2 regions of the Pseudomonas sp. BN414 genome follow, and region 1 is predicted to be linked to the other one. Evidence: predicted binding sites of a transcription regulator. Region 1 holds the regulator's gene; the other holds the start of a gene.
The links. The regulator FliA, encoded in region 1, starts transcription of late flagellar genes. The targets are predictions, from matches to a motif close to CTAAAGTTTNNNNNNNNNNNGCCGNTAA.
Positions count from the first base shown of each region.

Region 2: E8E95_RS03830 (methyl-accepting chemotaxis protein) is a predicted target of FliA. The motif match lies at 1,589-1,616, and genes of this name have one in related genera.

Region 1 covers NZ_SSOL01000071.1:198,689-202,097, reverse strand. The annotation lists gene flhF (flagellar biosynthesis protein FlhF) at 1-874, shown strand, start outside; gene fleN (flagellar synthesis regulator FleN) at 945-1,778, shown strand; gene fliA (RNA polymerase sigma factor FliA) at 1,775-2,521, shown strand; gene E8E95_RS18975 (chemotaxis response regulator CheY) at 2,605-2,979, shown strand; gene E8E95_RS18970 (protein phosphatase CheZ) at 3,000-3,409, shown strand, end outside.
Region 2 covers NZ_SSOL01000028.1:67,285-70,693, reverse strand. The annotation lists gene E8E95_RS03830 (methyl-accepting chemotaxis protein) at 1-1,539, opposite strand, end outside; gene E8E95_RS03825 (chemotaxis protein CheW) at 1,680-2,216, opposite strand; gene pilH (twitching motility response regulator PilH) at 2,272-2,637, opposite strand; gene pilG (twitching motility response regulator PilG) at 2,683-3,090, opposite strand; gene gshB (glutathione synthase) at 3,359-3,409, shown strand, end outside.

The DNA of each region.
Region 1 (3,409 bases):
CTCCATCGCCTGGGGCCAGATGCAGAGCCGCCGCCCGCAGCAGGCCAGCCTCTGGCGCCGCCTGCAGCGCATGGGCCTGCCGGCTGAACTGGCCCGCGCCCTGCTGGACAAAGTGGCCAAAGTCAGCGAGCCGCGCCAGGCCTGGCGCATGCTGCTGGCGCACCTGGCTCACGCCATTCGCACGCCGCAGATCGAACCGATGGAAGAGGGTGGCGTGATCGCCCTGGTCGGTCCGGCCGGCATGGGCAAGACCACAACCCTGGCCAAGATGGCTGCCCGCTACGTGCTCAAGTACGGCGCGCAAAACGTCGCCCTGGTGAGCATGGACAGTTTCCGCATCGGCGCCCAGGAGCAGATCAAGACCCTGGGCCGAATCCTCAATGTGCCGGTGACCCTCGTCGATCCGGGCCAATCCCTGACCCAGGCCATCGCGCCCCTGGCCCGCAAGCGTGTGGTGCTGATCGATACCGCCGGTCTGCCGGTCAACGATCCGGCCCTGACCATGCAGCTCGAAGCGCTGGCCAGCCGGGCGATAAACGCGAAGAATCACCTGGTGATGGCGGCCACCAGCCAGAGCCAGGTGCTCAAGGCGGCCTATCACAGCTACAAGCGTTGCGGCCTGGTCGGTTGCATCATCACCAAGGCGGATGAAGCCGCCAGCCTGGGCGAGGTATTGGGACTGGCTATCGGCCAGCATCTCCCGGTAGCCTATCTGGCCGACGGCCCGCGAATCCCGGATGATCTGCAGGTTCCGCGCAGCCACCAGCTGGTGAGTCGTGCGGTCAGCCTCCAGGCTCCGGAGGACCCGAGTGAAGAAGCCATGGCCGATCTGTTCGCCGGGCTTTACCAGAATCCGGCGCGCCGCGCCGGTTGAAGAATTGTGAGCCGCCCCGTGTGGGGCGGTGCTGGACCGCCAAACTGGCCCCTAAGGCAAGGTATTTGAAATGGGTAGTATGCATCCCGTACAGGTGATCGCGGTGACCGGCGGCAAGGGCGGCGTTGGCAAGACCAACGTGTCCGTCAACCTCTCGCTGGCCCTGGCCGATCTCGGCCGCCGCGTCATGTTGTTGGACGCCGACCTCGGCCTGGCCAACGTCGACGTCCTGCTCGGCCTTACCGCCAAGCGCACCCTGGCCGATGTGATCAATGGCGAATGCGACCTGCGCGACGTGCTGTTGCAGGGGCCGGGGGGCATTCGCATCGTCCCGGCCGCCTCCGGCACCCAGAGCATGGTGCAGCTTTCGCCCATGCAGCACGCCGGCCTGATCCAGGCATTCAGCGAGATCAGCGACAACCTCGACGTGCTGGTGATCGACACCGCCGCCGGCATCGGCGATTCGGTGGTCAGCTTCGTCCGTGCCGCCCAGGAAGTGATAGTGGTGGTCTGCGACGAACCCACCTCCATCACCGACGCCTACGCGCTGATCAAACTGCTCAACCGCGACTACGGCATGAGCCGCTTCCGCGTGCTGGCCAACATGGCCCACAGCCCGCAGGAAGGGCGCAACCTGTTCGCCAAGCTGACCAAGGTTACCGATCGCTTCCTCGATGTCGCCCTGCAGTACGTGGGCGCCGTCCCCTATGACGAATCGGTGCGCAAGGCCGTGCAGAAGCAACGCGCGGTCTATGAAGCCTTCCCGCGCTCGAAGTGCTCCCTGGCGTTCAAGGCCATCGCACAGAAGGTCGACAGCTGGCCGCTGCCGGCCAATCCGCGGGGCCACCTGGAGTTCTTCGTCGAGCGGCTGGTCCGGCAGCCGTCCACGGAAACCCCTGTATGACACCCGCCACGGGGCTGCGTATGTACGGCAAGGCACAGGCAAGGGATTCGCAACATCAGCTGATCGAACGCTACGCCCCCCTGGTCAAGCGCATCGCCTATCACCTGCTCGCGCGCCTTCCGGCCAGCGTTCAGGTGGAAGACCTCATGCAGTCTGGGATGATCGGACTGCTCGAAGCCTCGAAGAAATACGATGGCAGCAAGGGTGCCAGTTTCGAAACCTACGCCGGCATCCGCATCCGCGGGGCCATGCTCGACGAGGTCCGCAAGGGCGACTGGGCGCCACGTTCGGTGCACCGCAACACGCGCATGGTGAGTGACGCGATCCGCACCATCGAGGCCCGAACAGGTCGCGACGCTAAAGATCAGGAAGTTGCTGCCGAACTTGGATTGAGTCTCGAAGACTACTACGGCATCCTGAGCGACACCTTGGGCAGCCGCCTGTTCAGCTTCGACGACCTGTTGCAGGACGGCGAGCAGGGCGGTGTGCACGAGGACGCCGGTGTCACCCAATTCTCGCCTTCCCATGATCTGGAAGAAGACCGTTTCCAGGCCGCGCTGGCTGATGCCATCGCGAACCTGCCGGAGCGTGAGCGCCTGGTGCTGGCGCTGTATTACGACGAAGAACTGAACTTGAAGGAAATCGGTGAAGTGCTGGGGGTCAGCGAATCACGTGTCAGCCAGTTGCATAGCCAGTGCGCCGCACGCCTGCGCGCACGGCTCGGCGAGTGGCGCGCGCGCTGAACGGTACACCGCTTTCAGATTTGGATGGCGTCCCCGGCAAGAGGGACGTTTGAGACTGTACGGAGGTCGACTTGGACAAGAACATGAAAATCCTCATCGTTGATGATTTCTCGACGATGAGACGCATCATCAAGAACCTCTTGCGCGACTTGGGATTCACCAATACCGCCGAAGCGGACGATGGCACCACCGCCCTGCCCATGCTGCACAGCGGCAACTTCGACTTCCTCGTGACCGACTGGAACATGCCCGGCATGACCGGTATCGACCTGCTGCGCGCGGTACGCGCCGATGAGCGCCTGAAACACCTGCCGGTGCTGATGGTGACTGCCGAGGCCAAGCGCGACCAGATCATCGAAGCGGCCCAGGCCGGTGTGAACGGCTATGTGGTCAAGCCTTTCACTGCCCAGGTCCTGAAAGAAAAAATCGAGAAGATCTTCGAGCGGGTCAACGGCTGAATGTCAGCCGCGAGGGCACCATGGACCAGAAAGAACACCTGCTGGGAGACTTCGAGTCGACCCTGAAAGACCGTGCGCGGGAACTGGTGGACAGCCTCGAAAAAGGCAACTTCACCGACGCCGTACAACTCATCCACGAACTCAATCACGTCCGTGATCGCGGCCTCTACCAGGAAGTCGGCAAGCTCACCCGTGAGCTGCACAACGCCATCGTCAACTTCCAGATCGACCCGCACCTGCCCCATGCCAAGGAGATGTCGCAGATCGCCGATGCGACCGACCGCCTTTCCTATGTGGTGCAGATGACCGAAAAGGCCGCGAACCGCACCATGGATCTGGTGGAGGAAAGCGCGCCGCTGCTGGGCGGCCTGAGCGACGAAGCCCAGAAGCTGGGTGAGGAATGGGGCCGCTTCATGCGTCGGGAAATCGG
Region 2 (3,409 bases), on a different contig from region 1:
GTTAATCAGGCTTACGATGTCACCGATCTCCTGGGACGACTCACCGAGGCGTTTGATCCGCTTCGAGGTGTCCTGGATCTGCTCACGGATGTTGTCCATGCCGGTGATGGTGTTGTGCACCACTTCGTTGCCCTTGTTGGCGATGGCTACGGAACGTTCCGCTACCGCCGAGGACTCGGAGGCGTTCGCCGATACCTGGTCAATGGACACGGCCATTTCGTTGATCGCAGCGGAGGCGCCGGCGATTTCCTGGGCCTGGTGCTCGGAAGCCTCGGCCAAGTGCATGGCGGTGGCCTGGGTTTCCTGGGCGGCGGCGGCCACCTGCACAGCGGTCAGGTTGATGGTTTCCACCAGCTCGCGGAGCTGGTCGATGGAGTAGTTGATGGAGTCCGCGATCGCACCGGTGAAGTCTTCGGTCACGGTCGCGGCCACGGTCAGGTCACCGTCGGCGAGGTCGGCGATTTCGTCGAGCAGACGCAGAATCGCCGCCTGGTTACGTTCGTTCTTCGCGGCGGTTTCAGCCAGTCGGCTGCGGGTGCTCTGTACCATCACCAGGCCGATGAGGATGATCGCGCCCAGGGCGAGGGCACCCAGCACGTAGCCGGCCAGGGTATTCAGGCCACGGCCGTTGGCCAGGTTCTCGAAGCCGGTGGTCAGGGCGGAGGCCTTGTCCAGCAGGGTCTGGGAACCGGTGAAGATGGTGTTGGCGGATTCACGGACCTGGAACAGTTCCGGGGAGGTTTCGAGGATCTCGTCCACCGAACCGGAAACGAATTCGAAGAGTTCGGAAATCTCCTGCAGGCGCTCCAGCGCCTCGGTGTTGGTCACCTTGGAGATATCCATTGCGGCGTTGCCTTCGAGCATGGCGTTCAGCACGCGGCCGAACAGGCTGGCGTCGCGGCCGAACATGTCGGCGGCCTGTACCGAGTCTTCGTCACCGGCCAGTACCTTGTTCACCGAGCCCAGGATACGTTCTGCCAGCAGCGACTGGCGCTGGGCCACGGAAACCTGGCTGGCGGGCGCCCCGCTTTCGAGGAGGATGTCCACGACTTCCTCGTACTCGACCTGCAGCTGCGGAATGGTTTCGGCGAGGGTGGCGGCTACCTGGTGCAGGGAAAGTACGGTCTGCTCGCTGGCCAGGATGGCGTCGGCGTTCTTGCGCAGGCTGTCCCAGTCCTTCTGCACCGTATCCACTTCGCCTTTCACGGCGACGGGGGCGGCAGGCAGGCCGGTAGAGGCGTCGCCCTTGACCAGGAAGTTCCAGCGCTGCTCGAAGTCGTTGCGCGCGTCCTTCAACAGGGCGAAGGCTTCGGCCTTGCCCGCCGCGGCTTCGGTGGAGTTCTTGGCGATACGCTGGGACAGCACGCGCAGTTCACCGGCGTGGCTGATGTATTCCTTGTCGTAGTTCGCCTGGGTGTTGAGGTACGCGAAGTTCGCGAACAGCAGCACGATGGCAATGATCAGGACCACGAAGAGTCCCGCGATCAGCGACGTACTGCGCACCCCTGAAAACAGATTGCCTGCGTTTAGTCTTTTCATTATCGGGCCCCCGCCTGGACCAACCACTTTATTCCCATGTAACGCCAAAGGGCCGGCAAAGCCGGCCCAACCTTGAAGTCACGGCCCCCGGGGTTCTGCCTCGGGAACCGGTACAGGACGCCAGGCGCCCTGCGTAGAACCTAGCCAGCCACCTCGAGGAACTCCTGGTGCTGTGCGAGTGCGTGCGGGCTGAACACCAGCCAGGGCTGCTCGCGATGGAAAACACCGTGGATGAAGGGCTGGATACTGGCCTCCAGGGGAGGCAACTCCTCGCTGAAGGAGTCCACCAGGAAATGCTGCATACCGAAGACTTCGTCGACGATCAGCCCGGCGAAGATCTCCTGGTGGTCCACCACCAGGACCCGACGCTGCTTGCGCAAGGGCGACAGCTCGCTGCCGAAGAAGCCGCACAGGTCCATGACCGGCAACAGGCGTCCGCGCACGTTGGAGACGCCCTTGACCCAGGTTTTCACGCCGGGGAGCGAGGTGTGGCGAGGCTCGTGCAGCACTTCGCTGACCTCACCCATGGGCGCGACGAACAGGCGCTCGCCCATGCGGAAACCGATGCCGCTCCAGCTCTGCACCACCTGCTGTTGCGCAGGCAGGCCCGCCGCCAGCGCGCGACAGCGCTGGTCGATCTCGAACAGGAGCTGGAAGGGAGATTGCGAATCCGACATGGCGACCGGCCTTGGCCTGTTTCTAATAATTATGTTGCAGGGACCGCCGCGGCATTCAGCCGGCCAGTACTGCGCTCAGGGTCTTGATCAGGGTGTCTTCTTCAATCGGTTTGGTCAGGTAATCCTTGGCGCCCTGACGCTTGCCCCAGACCTTGTCGGTCTCCTGGTCCTTGGTAGTGACGATAATCACCGGGATGTGGCTGGTTTCGGCGTCCTTGGTCAGCTGACGGGTCGCCTGGAAGCCATTGAGGCCGGGCATCACGATGTCCATCAGGACGGCATCCGGCTTCTCCTGGCGGGCCAGGGCCACGCCATCGGCGCCATTCTCGGCCTTGAGTACCTGGTGACCGTGCTTCTCGAGCATGGCGGTCAGCTTGTACATCTCGGTAGGCGAGTCATCAACAATCAGAATACGAGCCATGGTGTTCCCCATACGGAAAGGCTTCACCGGCCATCAGGCCGGACTTCAGGAGGCTTGCTCCACCGGGGTGAAATCGGGGACGTGAGTCTTGATCGCGCCGAGCAGCTCTTCCTTGCTGAAAGGCTTGGTGAGGTACTGATCGGAACCGACGATGCGACCCTTGGCCTTGTCGAACAGGCCGTCCTTGGAGGACAGCATGATCACCGGGGTGGATTTGAAAGCACTGTTGTTCTTGATCAGGGCGCAGGTCTGATAACCGTCCAGGCGCGGCATCATGATGTCGACGAAGATGATGTTCGGGTGGGAATCGGCGATCTTGGCCAGGGCGTCGAAGCCATCAACTGCGGTGATGACCTCACACCCCACTTTCTTGAGCAGAGTCTCGGCTGTACGACGAATCGTTTTCGAATCGTCGATCACCATGACCTTCAAACCGTCGGAATGCTGTTCCATGTTCGCCCTACCATCGCCTCGGTGAGTCGTTATTCTGCTTTATATATGTGCCTGAGGCCCTACAACCGACGGGCTGCGACCCAATCGTCGGGCATTTTTAGCACAGTCTCCAGACGCAAGCTACACGGCGTCCGCATCTGCCCCGCCTCCCCCCGGGAGGAAGGTTTTTCCCTTGACCGCAATCAATGCCGGCGCCACCCTGAGCGCCTTATCCAAACCGGCCCGCCAGCCTTGGCGCGCCCCTTGAAACCTGTTGCGGAGACCCCCCATGAGCGTTCGCCTCGGGATCGTCATGGACCCCATTGCGCAAATCTCCTTC